Regions from separate parts of the Faecalibacterium sp. Marseille-Q0746 genome, predicted to be linked through region 2. Evidence: predicted binding sites of a transcription regulator. Region 2 holds the regulator's gene; each other region holds the start of a gene.
What was found. The regulator Rex, encoded in region 2, represses fermentation and respiration genes when NADH is low (regulators of the CRP and FNR family bind a similar motif). The targets are predictions, from matches to a motif close to ATTGTTAANNNNTTAACAAT.
Positions count from the first base shown of each region.

Region 1 (6,726 bases), on a different contig from region 2:
CTGGAAAAAGGATCACACGCCGGAAGCGCCGTAGTTTGCCAGCACACGGGCAGAAGGGTCGTTGACGTTGCAGCCGGGCCATGCCTTGTTCGGCATCCAGAAGCCCACGATGGTGCGGCTCTGGTCGTGGTAGTATTTCTCGAAGATCTCGCGGTAGAACAGGCTCTCCTTGGTAAAGGGCATACAGTGGGCCGAGTAGTTTGCCCGGCGGAGCTGGAACTCCTCATCGGTGTACAGGCCCTCGGCGTACTCCTTGATGTCGTCCACCATGCTGTGGCCCACGGCATCGGAGAAGGCGGCCTTTTCGCGCCAGAGGATCTCCGGGGGCAGCCAGTCGCCCTCAAAGGCCTTGCGCAGCAGGTACTTGCCCTTGCCGTAGCTGTTCAGTTTCTTTTCGGGGTCAATGGCCATGACGTAGCGCACAAAATCCAGATCGCCAAAGGGCACGCGGGCCTCGATGCTGTTGGCGGAGATGCAGCGGTCGGCCCGGAGGACATCGTACATGTACAGCTCCCGGATGCGCTTCTGGCTCTCCTGCTGGAAGGCATCGGCGGTGGGGGCGTAGTCGGTGTACTTGTAACCGAACAGCTCATCGGAGATCTCGCCGGTCAGCAGCACGCGCACATCGGTCTGCTCGTGGATGGCCTTGCAGAGCAGGTACATGCCCATGCTGGCGCGGATGGTGGTGATATCCCAGGTGCCCAGCAGTCGGATGACCTCCTCCAGGCTCTGGATGACCATGTCCCGGTTGATGATGATCTCATGGTGTTCGCTGCCCAGATAATCGGCGGTCTGGCGGGCATATTTCAGGTCGATGGCATCGGTGTCCATGCCGATGGCAAAGGTGCGGATGGGCTTGCCCAGCTTCTTGGCTGCAATGGAGCAGACCAGCGAGGAATCCAGACCGCCCGAGAGCAGGAAGCCCACAGGGGCATCGGCATCCAGACGTTTTTCCACGCCAGCGATCAGCTTTTCGCGGATGTTCCGCAGGATGGTCTCCATGTCATCCTCCATGGGAGCGGGCACGTCGGCAATGTCCTCATAGCGGACAAAGCGGCCATCGCAGTAGTAGCTGCCGATGGGGAAGGGGCGGATGTCGTCGCACCAGCCGATCAGGTTCTGCATCTCGGAGGCAAAGGCAATCTGGTGGCTGGACTTGGAATAGCCGTAGAACAGCGGACGGATGCCGATGGGGTCGCGGGCTGCGATCAACCGATCCTTGCGGGAATCATACAGAATAAGCGCAAACTCGGAGTCCATGTGGCGGAACATATCCAGACCGTACTCGTAATACAGCGGCAGCAGGATCTCGCAGTCGCAGTCGGAGGCAAACTTGTAGCCCCGGCGCTTCAGGATCTCCTTCTCAAAGCGGAAGCCGTAGAGCTCACCGTTGCAGACCACGCAGTCGGCACCGCGGTAGAAGGGCTGCATCCCCTCCGGGGTCAGGCCCATGATGGCAAGGCGGCCAAAGCCCATCAGACCAAAAGGCCCTTCCACCACACGCTGGTCGTCCGGCCCGCGCATCACGGTGCGCAGCAGATACTCCTTGAATTTGGCGGCACTCAGGTCGTGCCCCGTGTAACCCATAACACAACACATATTTCTTACCCCTCTCTCTCTAAACCTCTCCGTCAATGCTTCGCATTGCCACCTCTCCTGATAGGAGAGGCAGGTTTCCCGGTGACTGAGAGGTTTTTGCAAATAAAAAAATACGGCAGCCTTCATCCCATTTGCTAGGACGAATGCTGCCGTATCCGTGGTGCCACCTAAATTACCGGTGCGCGAACACACCAGTCACTTTTGTGTACTCTCCCCGTTGAAAGCACTGCCGCGATAACGAGCGGCTGCCGTCGGCCCCTACTAACTGCCCGAAGCAGGTTCAGGGGGAAGCTCACGGGGGTTCGTTCGGGGCTCATTCTCTGTGCGGCTTCCATCGGCCCGCACTCGCTGCAAAAGAACCTTGAGCACTTACTTTTCCCGATCAACGCTTTTCCTGCCTGCATTGTATCACGGCTCTTTGTCCGTGTCAACACAGTGTTCGCATTTTTGTGCGGTCTGCCCCGGATGGGGGCTGTTTTGTGCGCAGCTGCGGCACAATCCGTACAAAACGCTGCCCTCGCACTGCAGGGTGAAGCCGTGCTCCGCCATCAGATGAGCACGCACCTCATCCATAAAGTGGCAGTCCAGGTGATAAATGCGCCCGCACTGCACGCACTTCAGGTGCAGGTGCTCGCGGCAGTGGCGGCCCTCGTCCACATACTGGAACACGGCCTTTTCGCCCTTATCGGCCACATATTTCATAATGCGCTGCTCGCCTGCCAGCTTGTCCAGATACCGGTACACCGTGGTGGGATTGGGGCTGGCCCCCTCTGCCTCCAGATGTTCCAGAATGTTGGATGCACTGACCGCGTGCTGGCGGTTGTTGATGAGATAATCCAGGATCAATTGCCGGGTTTTGGTGTTGTACCCCCCGCGACCTGCCATGGTATCAGCCTTCCTTTCTGGGTCAAGTGTACCACAATTTATCCTTTGATGCAAAACAAGAACGAAACACTGGCGACAAGCACAAAAAAACTGTTCAATTTATAGCAAAATAATGCATGATATCTGTTCAAAACGGAAAAGCTCCCAAAGTTTTCAAAAAAGTCTTGTAAACATTGTCCAGATATGTGATAATAATATTAATGATTACTTGGATTATTTAAGGGATACAAGCTGTCCGGCGGGCGACTGATTGCTGCCTGAATGGTCCTGCTTGCGAACTAGGAGATAGAACAATGAAAGAGATGGATTCCCAGTCAAAGCTCAGCCTGAAGCTGCAGGCTTACCAGTACCTGAAAACGAAGATTCTGAACTGCGAGTACCGCCCCAACGAATTTCTGAACGAGCAGAAGCTCTGCGCTGAGATGGGCAACATCAGCCGCACCCCCATGCGTGACGCGCTGGGCCGCCTGGAGCAGGAGGGGCTGATCACCATCCTGCCCAAAAAGGGGCTGATGGTCTCCGGCATTACCGAAGAGGACGTGCACAGCATGTTCGAGATGCGCCTGCTGGTGGAGCCTTACGCCCTGCGCACCTACGGCAACCTGATCCCCCGGGAGCAGCTGGAGGCCTACACTGAGCTGATGCACCACCCCGAGCGGATCGACGACTTCTGCAAATCCGACGATGATTTCCATGAGCTGCTGATGAGCAGCCTGCCCAACAAATATCTGCGCTCTGGTTATGACCGCATCACCGGCCTGAACACCCGTTTCCGCATTATGACCGGCAAGGTGAGCATGATCAATCAGGATCAGACCTGTGAGGAGCATCTGGAAATTCTGAATGCCGCCCTGAGCGACAACTGGAACACCGCCGCCGATGCGCTGCAGCATCACCTTGAGCTGGCCCGCGATAAGGCCGAGGGAGTTATCAAGGTCATCCGGCTGTGGTAAATGAAACGATAAAAACGCTGTATCACTCCTTCCGGCATCACTGATGCGATGCCACTTTCCTCTCAGAGGGAGGCTTTTGCGTTGGCCGCCGCGTTAAGGCTCCCTCCGAGAGGGAGCTGTCGAGCGAATGCGAGACTGAGGGAGTGGTACAGCGTTTTCTTTTGCTGGAAAGTGTAAAAAATTCATAGAAATCAAAAGAAAAGTACATTGAATATTGTTTAACAATGTGGTATCCTTAACAACAGAGAGAGCCCGCTGGCAGGCGGGCAGAATGATTTGGAGGAAAATAATTATGGCTGACCGCATTGTTCTGAACACCATTTCCTACCATGGCCACGGTGCCATTGAGAACATCGTTCCCGAGCTGACCGCCCGCGGCTACAAGAAGGCTTTTGTCTGCTCTGACCCTGATCTGATCAAGTTTGGCGTGACCAAGAAAGTCACCGACCTGCTGGATGCTGCAAACTTCGCCTACGCTGTTTACAGCGAGATCAAGCCCAACCCCACCATCGCCAACGTGCAGGACGGCGTGGCAGCCTTTAAGGCTGCTGAGGCAGACTGCATCGTGACCATCGGCGGCGGCTCCTCCATGGATACCGCAAAGGCCATCGGCATCATCATCAACAACCCCGAGTTCGCGGATGTGCGCTCTCTGGAAGGCGTGGCTCCCACCAAGAAGCACGCTGTGTTCACCATTGCCGTGCCCACCACCGCCGGTACTGCGGCTGAGGTCACCATCAACTACGTCATCACCGATGTGGAGAAGAAGCGCAAGTTCGTCTGCGTGGACACAAACGATATCCCCGAGATCGCTGTGGTCGATCCCGATATGATGTCCTCCATGCCCAAGGGCCTGACCGCCGCCACCGGTATGGACGCTCTGACCCACGCCATCGAGGGCTATATCACCAAGGGCCACTGCACCATCTCCGATATGTTCCATCTGGAAGCCATCAAGCTCATCAGCGAGAACCTGCGCGGTGCCGTGCAGAACACCCCGGAGGGCCGCGAGGGCATGGCTCTGGGCCAGTACATTGCCGGTATGGGCTTCTCCAATGTGGGTCTGGGCATCGTCCACTCCATGGCACACGGCCTGTCCGCTCTGTATGATACCCCCCACGGCGTGGCCTGCGCCATCCTGCTGCCGGTGGGTCTGGAGTACAACAAGACCGTTGCCGGGGAGCGCTACCGCGCAGTCGGCAAGGCCATGGGCGTGAAGGGCATCGATGAGATGAACGATGCCGAGGCCGCCGATGCCACCATCGCCGCCGTCAAGCAGCTGAGCGCGGATGTGGGCATCCCCGCAAACCTGCAGGGCATCCTGAAGGAAGAGGACATCCACTTCCTGGCCGAGTCTGCTTTTGCAGATGCCTGCCGCCCCGGCAACCCCCGCGATACCAGCGTGGAGGAGATCGAGGCACTGTATAAGAGCCAGCTGTAATTCGTAAACTGAACAAAGAGGGTCGGGAACACCGCTTCCCGGCCCCTTTTTGTTCCGGGAAAGGAGCACTATGAGCCTGAATCTCTATACTCTTTGTGTAATTTATCTGGTATATTCCTTTTTAGGCTGGGTAGGCGAGACCGTTGTTGCAACTGCAAAGGGCCGCCGGTTCACCAACCGCGGCGTGGCCTCCGGCCCCTTCTGCTTTGTGTACGGCACGGCAGGGGTGCTCATCACCATCGGTCTGAACGACCAGCGCACCAGCCTGGCGGCGTTGTTTTTCGGCAGCATGATCTATGCCACGGTGGTGGAGTGGCTGACCGCCAAGCTGCTGGAACGGATCCACCACCGCCGCTGGTGGGACTACTCCGATAAAAAGTTCAATCTGGACGGCTATGTCTGCCTGCAATACTCCCTGCTGTGGGGTCTGCTGGGCATGGCGGCAGTCCGCTGGGGCAACGACCTGTTGTTCCGGCTCTGCGCCCACCTGCCGCCGCTGCTGTTCCATGCTGTGGTGTGGGTCGGCATGGCGCTGGCCGTCCTCGACCAGATCTCTGCCATGGTGGTGGTCAGCCGGTATGCGAACCGCCACCCACGGCTCGAGCAGCTGAATCGGGAGCTGGGCAGGGGCTCGGAGAGGCTGCGGCAGAAAATTACCGCCAGCGTGGAAAAGCGGATCCAGCGGGCGTACCCTGCTGCGGCCCGTCCGGAGCCTACCACCAGTGCCGAAAAGCAGCTCTCCCTTGCCGACCTGCTCTGGCTCTTTGTCATCGGGGCTTTCCTCGGAGATGTGGTGGAGACCATCTTCTGCCGCATCACCGCCGGGGTCTGGATGAGCCGTTCCAGCCTGGTCTGGGGCCCGTTCAGCGTGGTGTGGGGGCTGGCGCTGGTGCTGGCCGCCATCCTGCTGCGGGGCGGCGAACAGAAGAGCGAGAGCCGCATCTTCTGGTTCGGTGTGATCCTGGGCGGTGCGTATGAGTATGTGTGCAGCGCCGTGACAGAGCTGCTGTTCGGCACCGTGTTCTGGGATTACAGCGGCTTCAAGTTCAATCTGGGCGGGCGCATCAACCTGCTGTACTGCTTCTTCTGGGGCATTGCGGCCGTGACCTGGATCCGCTATGGCTACCCGCTGGTGGCAAAGGGGATGAAGGCGGTCAAGCGCAGGATCCGCCCCTGGATGACCGCCCTGCTGGCTGTATTCATGGCCGTGAACCTTGTGACCAGTGCGTTGGCGCTGGCCCGCTACGATGCCCGCACCAGCGGCGCGGCTCCGGCCAATGCGGTGGATGTGCTGCTGGATGAGCATTTTGACAATGCCCGGATGGAGCGCATCTACCCCAACGCCAAAAAGGTGGAGAAGGCTGGGTAAAAATACACGATTTTGCTTGCGTTTTGCAGGGGAAACAGGTATAATACTTTTTGGATTAAAAAGGAGAGATTTTATATGCTGATCCCTGTATTATTGTTTATCGTGGGCCTGCTCTGCCTCATCAAGGGCGGCGACTGGTTCGTGGACGGTGCAACCGGCATCGCCCGCCGCTTCAAGGTGCCGGAGCTGCTCATCGGTGCCACGGTGGTGTCCATCGGCACCACCCTGCCTGAGGTCATGGTCTCCACCACCTCGGCCATGACCGGCCACGGCGAGATCGCCTATGGCAACGCCATTGGCTCGGTCATCTGCAACGCGGCCCTGATCGCGGCCATCACCATTGCGGTCCGCCCGGGCAAGGTGGACCCCAAGAGCCTGCGGGTGCCGGTGCTGTTCTTCTTTGTGGCAGCGGCCCTGTATGCGGGCGTGGCCTACACCACCGGCTACTTCAGCCGCCCCATCGGCATTGTGCTGCTGGC
Region 1 covers NZ_JAFREI010000005.1:18,381-25,106, reverse strand. The annotation lists gene asnB (asparagine synthase B) at 13-1,587, opposite strand; T-box leader at 1,732-1,994, opposite strand; gene J3351_RS04235 (Fur family transcriptional regulator) at 2,008-2,484, opposite strand; gene J3351_RS04230 (GntR family transcriptional regulator) at 2,778-3,437, shown strand; gene fucO (lactaldehyde reductase) at 3,730-4,878, shown strand; gene J3351_RS04220 (putative ABC transporter permease) at 4,949-6,247, shown strand; gene J3351_RS04215 (calcium/sodium antiporter) at 6,323-6,726, shown strand, end outside.
Region 1: the regulator Rex is predicted to act here: its motif matches at 3,644-3,663, upstream of fucO (lactaldehyde reductase).

Region 2 (6,726 bases):
AGCTTTGGAAGCGGGGACACCGCACTCGGAGCCCATGATGGCAGCGCCGTCACCGTTCCACAGGTACTCGATCAGGGTAGCAGCCTCAGCGGGGTTCTTGCAGGTCTTGGTGATGGCCATGCCCATGGAGACCTTGGAGAAGCCGCCGTTGTAATCGCCGAACTTGATCTCCTCACCAACGGTGAAGCCGGGCTTGTTCTCCTCGTCCAGAGCGTCCTGGTACTTGGAAGCAGCGGAATCCCACTCGAAGATGCCGGCGATCTTGCCGGTGATCCACTCGTTGGACTGGTGGGTAGCACCGTCGCCGTTTGCACCGTAGTAGGTGGGCAGCGGCATGATGACGTGGCCGTCGACCAGGCTCTTGATGAAGTCGATGCCCTCGGCGATCTCGTCAGCGGTGTAGTTCAGGGTAGAGGTGGTGGGATCTGCCCAGTCCTTGCCGTACTTGGACTCGAGGTAGAACACCATCAGGATCATACGGTCGTATGCGCCCAGGTGCAGGGGATAGTAATCATCGCCCAGCTTCTCCTGGAAAGCCTTGCCTGCTGCAAACAGGTCATCCTCAGTGGCGGGAACTTCGGTGATGCCGGCCTTGTTAAAGGTGGTCATGTTCCAGTAGAAGATACGGCCGGTCATGGAGATGGGCACGCACTGCTGTGCATTTGCAACGTTGCAGGCACCCAGCTTTGCGTCGTCCCACTGGGACATATCCAGGTAATCGGTGACGCTGTTCAGATCCAGGAAGGTCTGGCCGTTGCCGGAGTAGTTGTACAGCCAGTTCCAGTTGATCTGGCAGACATCCTCAGCCACGCCGCCTGCAAACTTGGTGGACATGGTGTCCTCCCAGCCGGACCATGCAGCGAAGGTGGGGTTGACGGTGATGGTGGTGTGCTCAGCAGAGAAAGCCTTCAGGGCCTCCTGGTAAGCGTTGTGGCGGGACTCGCCGCCCCACCAGCTCATGGTCAGGGTAACGGGATCGCTGCTCAGGCCAGCCACAGAAGCAGCCTCGGCTGCGGAAGAAGCGGTGCTGGAAGCAGCGCCGCCATTGCCGCCGCAGGCAGCCAGCAGACCAGCTGCACCAACAGCACCGGTGACCTTCAGGAAATCACGACGGGAAATTGCCTTGCTCATTGTTGTTCTCCTCCTAATAAATCAAAAAACATCGAGCGGGCCTTTCTGCACAAGGCTCGTTGTATACAAATATGATAACAAAAGGGATGGGAAAAAGAAAGATGTAAATTGAAGTGATACGGACAAAAAACGAACAAATATTGCTCTTGTGATTTGCAGCGATTTGACGGCATTGCCGAAATGAATAAACTTGGAGCGAAAAAATATGCAATCTGCATAATTGGATAGATTGCATAGAAACGGGCCGGGAGAGTGTGGCAGAACCTCTAAAATTGCAATGGTTTTGTAACTTTTTGCGAAATTGACGGTATAATGTTGTATACAACATGTGAAAAAAGTGACGATATCGCTATTTTATAAACTGATATATCAATTGTGCAAAAAACGTTCGCCGTGGGATACAACTGATATATCACTTTGGAAGGCGGCAGGCAAAAAAGAGCGCTGCCCAGCCGGGCAGCGCTCTGAAAACTGTAAAAAACGTTTGGGAAATCTGGGCTCTCATGCAGGAAGGGTGGCTCCTGTGCCTGCCGGAGATCGACACTTACTGTGCGTTCCGTTTGGCGTAAAACGCCCGCCGTGCCTTGAAATAGCACTGGGGGCACATGCTGACGTACTGCACATCGTTTTCCAGATCGATGGCGACCTGCTCGCCCTCAAAGACGAACTCCCCATTGACCCTGCGGCAGTTGCAGGTGGCCTTGCGCCCGCAGGTGCAGATGGTCTTCATCTCCTCAATGGTGTGGGCCAGCTCCAGCAGACGGGTGGAGCCGGGGAAGCCCTTGAGGGAGAAGTCTGACCGCAGGCCGTAGCAGATGACCGGGATGTTCAGGTCTACCGTGACCATGAACAGCTGCTCGGCCTGTGCCGGGGTAAAGAACTGGCTCTCGTCGCAGAGAACACAGGCCAGCGGCTGCTCCCCGGCAGAAGCGGCGCGCACGGCCTCGAACACATCCACCTCGGGCGGAATGAGCAGGTCGGCCCTGCGGCGCACGCCCAGGCGGCTGACCAGCTCGCCGCCGCCCTTGGTATCCACCTGGGGCTTCAGGATCAGCACCCGCATCCCCTGCTCTTCGTAGTTGTGGGCCACCTGCATCAGCGCAGTGCTTTTGCCGCTGTTCATGGCACCGTATCGGAAGTATAGCTTCGCCATAGTTGATCTCCTCATAAAAAGGCAACCCTCTCTGCTCGTTCGGGGGGAGAGGGCTGCCTGTTTTCTGTGATATGCTATAAGAATAGATCAGTCCTGATTGCGCAGGCGGTAACCCAAGCTCATCAGGCTGTCGCCCAGGTGGACGTTCTCCACCACCACTTCGGGGTAGGGCACCGACAGGTCGTAGTGGGAGAAGTTCCAGAAGCCTTTGATGCCCAGTTCGACCAGTCGGCCGCTGAGCTCTTCCGCACCGCTGCGGGGCACACAGAACACAGCCACCTCAGGCTTATGCTCTGCGCAGAAGGCCTCCAGCTCGTCAACGTGTAAGATCTGGATGCCGTTGATCTCTTTGCCCACCTCGCTGGGGGAATTGTCAAAGGCGGCGATCAGCTTGTAGCCGTTGGTGTCGGTGGTGATGAAGCGGCTGACTGCCTTGCCCAACCGGCCGCAGCCGATGAGGATGGTGGGCAGCAGGTCACCGTTGCCGAACAGCAGATGCTCCAGGATGGAAAGCAGGTTCTCCACCGAGTAGCCGATGCCCTGGCGGCCGTTCACGTCGCCGATGCAGTTGAAATCCTGCCGCACCTGAGAGGCCGTGGTGCCCATCTGGGCGGCCAGCTCGCGGGAGGAGATGCTGGTGATGCCGTCGTTCTTCAGCGTCCGCAGGTAACGGTAGTACTTGGGCAGGCGCTTGATCACCGGAAGGGAAGCTTTGCCGGGATTGTTCATGGAAATGGTTCTCCTTTCATCCAAAGGGAATGCCGGTCTCTTTGCGCCCTGCAAGGTGCACCGGCAGTTAAGACAGTTTATGAACAATAATGATATATACTTGTCAATCTTATTCTTAGTATAAAGTATACTGCAATGAGACAGAATGTCAAATCCTCTGGGCCAATTTTTTTCAAAGTAAAGAAATCTTAGCCGCCGCATATTGCTTCGATCCCCGGGAACACTGAAAAAAACACCCTGAGGAGGAGCCAACATGCCGGAATATGAAAAGGAAACCACCGAACAGCAGCGGCTGGAGAAAGAGCAGCTGGAAGATCTGGGAACGGTGTGGCGCACCCGCGGCCCCCATGCCATCCACTGCCTGACCGTGATCGGCCAGATCGAGGGCCATGTGGAGGCCCCGCAGGGCCAGAAGACCACCAAGTATGAGCATGTGATCCCGCAGCTGGTGGCAGTGCAGGAGGACCCCGCTGTGGAGGGCCTACTGGTGCTCATCAATACCGTGGGCGGGGACGTGGAGGCCGGGCTGGCGCTGGCAGAACTCATTGCCAGCATCTCAAAGCCCAGTGCCACGGTCGTGCTGGGCGGGGGCCACTCCATCGGCATCCCGCTGGCAGTCAGCGCCCGGCGCAGCTTTATCGTGCCCACGGCGACCATGACGGTGCACCCGGTCCGCCACTCCGGCATGATTCTGGGCGTGCCCCAGACCATGCGGTGGTTCGAGCAGATGCAGGAGCGCATCACCGGCTTTGTGGCGGGCCACAGCGGCATTACGGCAGAGCGCTACTCAGAGCTGATGCTCCGCACCGGTGAGCTGGTGATGGACGTGGGCACCATGCTGGACGGCAAAAAGGCCGTGAAGGAAAAGCTCATCGATCAGCTGGGCGGCATTTCTGATGCACTGGACTGGCTGTACCGGGAGATCGAGCGGGCAGAGTGAGAGCATGGGTCTGCCCGGGGCGGTGTCAGGCTTACAGCTCGCCCTTCCGCAGATACTTCACCATCATGGGGGCTTCATAGACCAGCATGAGGATCCAGCCCACAACATAGCTGTACGGCAGGGCCTCGATATCCATCTTCATCAGCAGCACAAAGACGGCAGCGGCCGCCACACGGCCTGCCATGTTGAGCGTGCTGCTGTTCAGGGTGATCTTGAGGTCGCCCAGGCCGCGGAAGCCGCCCTGGATGCCGTTGGTCAGCGAGGGCATCAGATAGAACAGGGAGACCAGCTTCAAAAAGCGCACCCCCAGATGCACCACGGCGGCATCGGTGACGAAGAGCCGGATGATGGGCTCGGCAAAGAAGAAGCAGACAGCGGTGATAAAAATGGCGTAGAGGAACTCCAGCTTCAGGCCGCAGAAGAAGCTGGCGCGGACACGGTCTTTTTTGCCCGCGCCGCGGTTCTGGGCCATCAGGGTGGTGGTGGCATGGCCGATGTTCTGCTGGGGCACATAGGCAAAGTCATCGATGCGGCCTGCGGCGGCAAAGGCGGCCATGGCGCTGACACCCATGGTATTCACGATGGCCTGAATGGCGATCTTGCCCAGCTGAACGGTGGCCTGCTGCATGGCGCTGGTCCAGCCGTAGCTGATGGTCTTTTTCAGCAGCGAGGAGTCAAAAATGAACCAGCGCCTGCCCAGCTGCAACACAGGGACCTTCCAGCGGATATAGATCAGGCAGAACACGCAGCAGAGCGCTTCGCTCAGCACGGTGGAAAGGGCACAGCCCTCGGAGCCCCAATCCAGCACCTCAACAAAGAACAGGTCGCCGCCGATGTTCAGCACCGAACTGATCATCAGGAAGTACAGCGCGCTTTTGCTGTCGCCCAGCGCACGCATGGTAGCGGCGAGGAAATTATAAAAGAAGGTGAACAGCAGCCCGCCGAACACGATGCGCAGGTAGTTCACAGCGATGGGAAGGATCTCTTCCGGCACCTGCAGCAGACGGAGCAGCGGATTTGCCAAAATCACACAGGTCAGCGAGAACACCAGGGAAAAGACGGAGCCTGAAATGGCGGTGGTGGAGACCTGACGCTCCACCAGCTCGGTGTTGCCTGCCCCGAACGCCAGGCTGACAAGGATGCCTGCACCCAGGCAGACACCGTTGATGAACAAAATCGCCAGCGTCATCAGCGGGTTGGAGGTGCCCACGGCGGCAAGGGCATCCTCGCCCACGAATTTGCCGACAATGATGCTGTCTACGGCGTTATAAGTCAGCTGGAACAGGTTGCCCAGCACGAGGGGAATGGTGAAATTGACCAGCAGCGGTGTGATCGGGCCGGTCGTCATATCCTTGGTCATTTGGAACTCTCTTTTCTTTATAGATTAAATGCCTGCCGTCCGCTGAAGATGGCCAGTGCCGAGCGGCTGGTGCCGGTGGCGATCAGCTGTGCGGCGGCGTGGAGGGCTGCACCGGCGGCAGGGGAGGCGGGAATGGCATCGGTGGCAAGGACCCGCTGTGCAGCGCGGTTGGCATCGGTGCTGGTAACGGCGGCTACATTATCCACAACATAGGCGTTGTAATTGCCCGGCACGATGCCGTAGCCGATATCCGGGATGCCGTGCCCGCCAGTGAAGCCGCCGCCCAGAGCCTGATTTTCAAAGGGCTCCACGGCCACGATGCGGACATCGTTGGTCCAGGCCTTGATGGTCTCGCCTACGCCGGTGATGGTGCCCGCGCTGCCCACGCCGACGGTGATGGTGTCCACGAGACTGCGGCCCTCCCGGGAGATGGCCTGCACGATGGCGGGGCCGGTCACCCGGCGATGGTATTCGGGGTTATCGTCATTGGCAAGCCAGTTCATATAGTACCAGCCCTTTTCGGCGGCGGTGGTCTCTGCCAGCGCCCGGGCCCCCGCAAGGCCCCGCTGGGCGGGGGAATGCAGGATTTGTGCCCCCAGCCGGAGCAGGTATTCCTGCCGCAGGGCCGGGGCATCCTCCGGCATGGTCAGCACCACAGGGTGGCCCGCCGTCCGCCCGGCAAGGGCCAGCGCCATGGCAAAGGAGCCGGAGGCCGCCTCAATGATGGGCTGGCCCGGGAGCAGCTTGTGCTTTTCCGCCGCAAGGGCCAGCATCCCCTCGGCCACCGAATCGCGGGACGTGCCGGTGGGCCCATTATAATCAAGGTAAGCATACAGCCGCCCTTTGAGCCCGCAGGCGGCAAGATAGCCCCGCAGCTCCACAATCGGACAGGGGACCAGGGTCTGGTAGATGTTTGGATAGATCGCCACGAAACTCCTCCCTTACGCAAACCTGAGCAGTCAGCACAGAACTGTCTGCCATGCCAAGGGCTCCCCTGTTAGAGGGGGGCTGGCAAAGCCATCAGGCCTAGACTGAGAGGTTTAATACCTATAAGGTAGCGCATCCTGTGCCCAGCGTCAAGCCGCAATTGGACAAAATGGAGAAAAATCTGCTGAAAAATCAGCAGAGTGATGGAAAAAAGCCTTGACAAGGAAAAGAATGTCTGCTATACTCCGTATGTAAAGCAAATGAACTTTACAACAAACGGAGGTCAGGGCAGAACGCATCATGGCAAAAGACTTTGAAATGGGCTATCTGCTCGATTTTTATGGCGAGGTGCTCACGCCCAAGCAGCGCGAGATGCTGAACCAGTATTACAACGACGACCTCTCCCTCAGTGAGATCGGGGAAAACTTCGGGATCACCCGTCAGGGCGCACGGGATGCCATCAAGCATGGCGAGACCACCCTGAAA
Region 2 covers NZ_JAFREI010000008.1:34,200-40,925, reverse strand. The annotation lists gene J3351_RS06245 (ABC transporter substrate-binding protein) at 1-1,131, opposite strand, end outside; gene J3351_RS06240 (thymidine kinase) at 1,676-2,284, opposite strand; gene J3351_RS06235 (redox-sensing transcriptional repressor Rex) at 2,372-3,013, opposite strand; gene J3351_RS06230 (ClpP family protease) at 3,267-3,953, shown strand; gene J3351_RS06225 (MATE family efflux transporter) at 3,985-5,313, opposite strand; gene J3351_RS06220 (pyridoxal-phosphate dependent enzyme) at 5,331-6,242, opposite strand; gene J3351_RS06215 (sigma factor-like helix-turn-helix DNA-binding protein) at 6,541-6,726, shown strand, end outside.

Region 3 (6,726 bases), on a different contig from region 2:
CTCCTCGCAGTTCTTGGCGTTCATGCTGCCGCCGTACTGGACCGTGACAGCCTCGGCCACAGCCTCGCCGTACACTTCGCCAATGACCTTGCGGATCTGAGCGCAGACCTCCTCGGCCTGGTCAGCGGTCGCGGTCTTGCCGGTGCCGATGGCCCAGATGGGCTCGTAGGCAATGACCACGTTTGCCATCTGCTCGGCGGTCACGTCGCGCAGGGCGATCTTGGTCTGCATCCGCACCAGCTCCTCGGTCACGCCCTCCTCGCGCTGCTGCAGGCTCTCGCCCACGCAGATGATGACCTTCAGGCCCGCATTCAGGGCAGCCAGAGCGCGCTTGTTCACGGTCTGGTCGGTCTCTGCAAAGTACTGGCGGCGCTCGGAGTGGCCGACGATGACGTACTCCACACCCAGATCCACCAGCATATCGGCGCTGATCTCGCCGGTGAACGCACCGGACTTCTCAAAGTGGACATTCTCAGCACCCACATGGATGTTGGTGCCCTTGGTCTTTTCCACAGCGGTGACCAGATCGGTGTAGGGGGTGCAGATAACGACCTCACAGGAAGCATCCTTGACGGCGGGGATCAGCTCGTCCACCAGCTTGGCTGCCTCAGTGGCGGTCTTGTTCATCTTCCAGTTGCCTGCAATGATTGCCTTACGCTTTGCCTTATCCATTCTAACGATCTCCTTATCACAAAATACCTCTCCGCCGCCTTCGGTGCCGCCTCTCCCGGCAGGAGAGGCAGTGCCTCCCGGATGGAGAGCTGGCGAGCGTCGGCAAGCCTGAGAGATCTTATTACCCAAAATAAAAAGTGCGGCGGCGTATATGCCGCCGCACCTCAGTGATGCTGGTTCAGATGCTTATGCGTTCTGGATCACAGCGATACCAGGCAGCTCCTTGCCCTCCAGATACTCCAGAGAAGCGCCGCCGCCGGTAGAGATGTGGGTCATCTTGTCGCCCAGGCCCATCTGCTGCACAGCTGCTGCGCTGTCGCCGCCACCGATCACGGTGGTAGCATCGCTCTCAGCCATAGCCTTGGCAACAGCCAGAGTACCAGCTGCCAGGGTGGGGTTCTCGAACACGCCCATGGGGCCGTTCCACACCACGGTCTTGGATGCCTTGACAGCATCGGCAAACAGCTTCATGGTCTCGGGGCCGATGTCGCAGCCCTCCATGTCAGCAGGGATGGCGGTGACGGGCACCACAGTGACATCCACGGGAGCGTCGATGGGATCGGGGAAGTCCTTGATGCAGGCTGCATCCACGGGCAGCAGCAGCTTCACGCCCTTCTCCTTGGCCTTGGCCATCATTTCCTTGCAGTAATCCAACTTGGTATCGTCGCACAGGCTCTTGCCGACCTCGTAGCCCTGAGCCTTGACGAAGGTGTAAGCCATGCCGCCGCCGATGATCAGGGTATCGACCTTCTCCAGCAGATTGGAGATGACGTTCAGCTTATCGGCGACCTTAGCGCCGCCCAGGATGGCGGTGAAGGGACGGACGGGATCGTTGACTGCGTTGCCCAGGTACTTGATCTCCTTCTCCATCAGGTAACCGACAGCGGTATCCTTGATGTAGTCGGTGACACCTGCGGTGGAGCAGTGTGCACGGTGGCAGCTGCCGAATGCATCGTCAACGTATGCATCTGCCAGAGAAGCCAGCTCCTGGCTGAACTCAGGCATGTTCTTGGTCTCTTCCTTGCGGAAACGGGTGTTCTGCAGCAGAACGACATCGCCGTTGTTCATTGCGGCAACAGCAGCCTTTGCGTTCTCGCCCACAACGTTGTCGTCATCAGCGAACACAACGGTCTTGCCCAGCTTTGCGCTCAGAGCCACAGCAACGGGTGCCAGGCTGAACTTTGCCTCGGGGCCGTTCTTGGGTTTGCCCAGGTGGCTGCACAGGATGACCTTAGCGCCATCATTGACCAGCTTCTGGATGGTGGGCAGAGCCGCATTGATGCGGTTCTCGTTGGTGATCACGCCGTCCTTCATCGGGACATTGAAATCGCAGCGGACAAGGACCTTCTTGCCGCAGTAATTCTGATCGTCGATCGTTTTCTTACCTAAACCCATGGTAACAAACTCCTCTCAAATTCTTTTCGTTCGGAATCGAATTTTGCTTTTCATCGGGGGCCGCGCACTGCGAACTTCCCCGTACATCCTTATTATAAACAAAAAGCGTGTGTATTGCAAGGACGGGGGATGGATAATTTATTAACAAACATTTGTTGCAGAAGCAAAGAAATGTGGTGATTTTGCCGGAACGCACCAAAAAACGCCGTTTTTTCCCAAAAGGACCCGCTGCAGGGAGTGTTCGCCCCCACAGCGGGTCCTGTCCATTCAGGATGTTTTCCGGAACTTCTGCTTCACTTTTTCCAGATATTCCAGCACCAGCGGATTTTTCATGCCCAGCAGGATGACCGCGTATGCAGCCACTGAGCCCAGCACTGCCGCCAGAATGCAGATGAGATTGGGCAGAGCCAGTGCCTTGACCCCGGTACAGACAAGAACGATACCCGCACAGCCGCAGAGCACCGAGCCAACGGTGCGCCGGTCAGCTGAGACCGTGACCAGACCCCTGGAGCAGCGGATACAGAGCATCATGGAGCACAGTTCTGCCAGCAGGGTGGTAAAGGCCGCCGCATTCTCCCGGAACCGCGGGATGAGCAGGATGTTCAGCCCCACGTTCAAAATTGCACTCACAAGCGTTGCTACCAAAAATTGACCTTCTCTTTTCCATGGCACCAAAACACAAGTATTATAGAGCCACCCAAATAAACTTGCTACCAGTGCTATACTCAAAATGCGAAGTGGCACAGCTGCTTCCAGATAGCTTTCGCTTGAGATAAAAAGAACGACCTCTTGACTTAGTTCAAACAATCCCACTACAGCCGGAAGAACGGTTAATACCATTGCCCCGAATACTTTATTAAAAAGCCTTTCAAAATTCAGCCTATCCTGCATTCCTGCATAACGAGACAACCTCGGAACAGATACTAAAAGAATAGATGCCAGAACCGATTTTACCATCGTATATATCTTCATTGCAACGGTGTAAATTCCCACATGATAGTCTGAAGTTAAAACTCCGAGAATTGTCACATCTGAATTTACATAAATCGTAATTGCAAAGCTCGATGCAAAAATCAGAAGTATTGGTTTTAAATGCTTTTTCCAGTCTATTTTTGCTGTCAGTCGAATCGTGCAATATTTCCTAGCTCGAAAGAAGTTCAATATATTCGCACCTGCTGCGGCAAACACCGTAATTCCTGCGTAAATACAGTAATCGTCCTGCGTTTTAACAAATGCGAACATCATCAGAATTGATATTATTTGAAAAATAATACCTCTAACTGTGATATAGGTATACTCCTCAAAGATCGTGAACACCCATTCGGTGCCGATGGTCGTAAAGAAGATCTGTAAACTCAGCACCAGCATCAGGTCGGTATAGGCATGGAGCTTTGTCCAGAAAAGCATCGTCACCGCCAATGCCGCATAGGTCAGGGCCGTGGAGATCATATTGATGGAGAACATCTCCGATGCAAAAGCCGACAGTTTTTCCCGGTCATTCACATAGCGGGAACCCTCACGCACCGCATAGGAGGAGATGCCAAGGCCTGCAAACAGCAGAAAATACCCGCAGACGGAGCTGGCAAAGTTCACTTTGCCCAAATTATTTACTTGTAGAATGTTAGATATGTACGGGAATGTAATCAGTGGAAAGATGATTTGTAGAATCGTCTTGATTCCACTCATTATTGCATTTAATGTAAGCGATTTCTTCATAACTAGATACTTTCACTCACCCTGTTTTTTCTTTACCCATGCGTCCCAGAAGAAATACGAATACATGGTTTTAAGCCAGTAAAAATATCTCTTTTCCTGAAGTTGCTGTTGCATCATTTCCTTTGCCCATCTGTAAAACCCTGCTTTTGCTTTCGGATAACCTTCTTCCATAAAGCGTGCACTCTTTCCATATTTAACCACTAACTCACGACAAACCTGTGAATATCCCGCTTTTGCAGTCTTCTGTACAAGTGATTCATTCGCATACAATACAACAATTCGCTCCCACGCCATCATTTCTGTTAATTTTCCAGTAAAATAATCGCACAGCGTTACCGACTGATCATTGCGGTAGTAATAGTATAATTCACTTTCCGAACGAACAATCTTAGATGCTTTTTTGATGCATTCTGCTAAGAAAAGAGTATCTTCTCCAATATACAGGTCATCAGAAAATCGAATATCCTTCACACAGCTTTTTCGGTATACTGCGCCGCAGGCGACCTTATGCGCTGCTGGTGTAAACCAATCGTACCGTCTTGCATCCAATATGCAAACTTTATCTGTAATTTGGGGAATATGTTCTACGTCACTGCCTTCCCAAACATCCAGCATTTTACAGTATGCAATTTCCGCGTCCGATTGCACCAACATCATTTCCAGCCGTTCTATAAATTCCGAATGAATAAAATCATCTGGATCAACAAATGAAATATACTTTCCTGTACTTTTTTCCAATCCCAGATTTCGCGCAGAAGAAACACCACCGTTTGGCTTGTGGTATATCTTGATCCGCAGATCTTTTTCCGCGTAGCGCTGACAGATGGAAAGAGAGTTGTCTGTTGACCCATCATCCACCAGAATGATCTCCAGATCCCGATAGGTCTGACCAAGGATGCTGTCCAGACATTTTTCCAGATACTTTTCTTTGTTATAGATCGGCACAATGATACTGACGGTATCGTTCAGCACAAATTATCCTCCCTTATTTTGCCGCCGGGCCGTTTTTCAGCAGGAACAGTTTTGCATACAGCCTCCGGCTGCATCTGAGCAGCTGATACTTCCGCTGGCTGCTGGTGCAGAGCAGCTTTGCCGCCGCCGGGTCACACTCCTGCAGAAAGGCCTCCATCTTTGCGCGGCGCTCCGTATCCTGCATCAGATACGGATAGCAGTGCTCCACCACGCTCAGCATGGCGGCATCATTTTCTGACATTCCCGGGTATGCTTCCCGGATGGCCTGATATTTCTGATAGCCCATATCCAGCTTATCCTCGTAGAACTTCATGTTCCTGCGGTGAAGGATGCTGTCCGGGCGCTGATAGTAATAATACAGCGGCACCGGGCGGTATACGACCTTGCTGCACTGCTGAAAAATGCGGTATGTCGTACCCTGATCTTCCATCATCCGCCCCAGCGGATAGCGGACATCCCGGAACAGCTCCCGCTTGTAAAGCTTGTTCCAGGCAAAATCCCCCAGCTCATCCGAGACAAGGGTGCTACGGATGGCCTCCCGGCCTGTCATGCACTGCACCGGTACGGCGAGCTCTGCCGGGGCAAGCTCTTCCTCCCGTTCAAACATCCGGAAGCCCACCACAGCCACGTCCGCATCCTGTTCCTGCAGGTCACGGCAAAGCGTTTCCAGCATCCGGCTGTCCAGAAAGTCATCACTATCCACAAAGCAGAGATACGTTCCCTGTGCCCGTTCGAGCCCCGCGTTGCGCGCTGCAGAGAGTCCCCCGTTTTTCTGGTGGACTGCTGTTACACGTTCTTCCTGTGCGGCATATTCGTCGCAGATGGCTCCGCTGGCATCGGTGGAGCCATCGTCCACCAGCAGGACCTCAAGATCCTGATAGGTCTGGTGCAGAATGCTGTCCACGCAGCGGCGGAGATATTGCTCCACATTGTAGACCGGAACAATGACACTGATCAGCTCTGTCTCCATGTTCTGTTCCCTCAGAAGAATGTTTCTCTGCCGATGTGGAGGATCTCCGAGGTGTACGGGCAAATGGCATTGTTGCCCTGAATATACGCCTGATAGATCCAGATGATGACCAGCATTCCCCACATGGCAGCCTTCAGCAGCTTGCGCAGACGCTCATCCTCCACGCACTTGACCACACGGCCAATGGCGAGATAACGGAAGAACGCAAAATACAGGCAGATGCGGTAGAGCGGCACATTGATGTTGCGCAGCTGGGCCGTTGCCATCTCGATCAGGATCATCACGATCCAGAAATCAGCATCCGAGCGGGTAAAGCGGCGGCGGCCCTCCCCTTCCTCTTTTGCGTACCAGCGGTACAGCACAATGGGCAGGATCAGAAAAGGCAGACGCACAATGATGGGATTCAGCGTGAAACCGCCCGCATTGGCATCATAATAATATCCGTAAAGTCGATCAATGAAGTCCACATTCAGGGCCAGCCTGACCACAGCCTTGCTGAAGAAGGCAAGGTAGACCGAAAATGCCGCCAGGCCACCCTTGACCCACCAGTTGTCGAAATGCTGAAGCAGGATATAGATCAGCAGCGCGCCAAACGAAATAAAGGTGGCATTGTGGAACAGGCAGGAGACCGCCAGCAGTAGGACCGCCCAGTGATACTTTTTCTTCCACACAAAGCTGAACGCCAGAAATGCCACGCCCAGCGCCACAGACTGCCGCTCGGCATTATAAGTATCGCCATAATACAGGCAGAGGTAAGCCAGCCAGCCATAGGGCACAGAGACATACTCCTTATACTGCACCAGCCCGATCATAAACAGGCCGCAGGCCAGCAGATCCACCATAAAGTAGAGCCAGTGAACATCACCAAAAACATGGGCCGCCAGATAGACCAGCGTCATAAACAGCGGCTCTGTTTTGTGCCGCTGCCGGATGCAGGCCAGCAGACCATCCTGCAGCTTTGCATCCGCCACCCATTCCTCATACACCACGCTGTCCGTGCC
Region 3 covers NZ_JAFREI010000002.1:111,716-118,441, reverse strand. The annotation lists gene tpiA (triose-phosphate isomerase) at 1-672, opposite strand, end outside; gene pgk (phosphoglycerate kinase) at 859-2,067, opposite strand; gene J3351_RS01900 (flippase) at 2,335-3,783, opposite strand; gene J3351_RS01895 (glycosyltransferase) at 3,796-4,755, opposite strand; gene J3351_RS01890 (glycosyltransferase) at 4,769-5,725, opposite strand; gene J3351_RS01885 (EpsG family protein) at 5,737-6,726, opposite strand, start outside.
Region 3: the regulator Rex is predicted to act here: its motif matches at 2,197-2,216, upstream of pgk (phosphoglycerate kinase).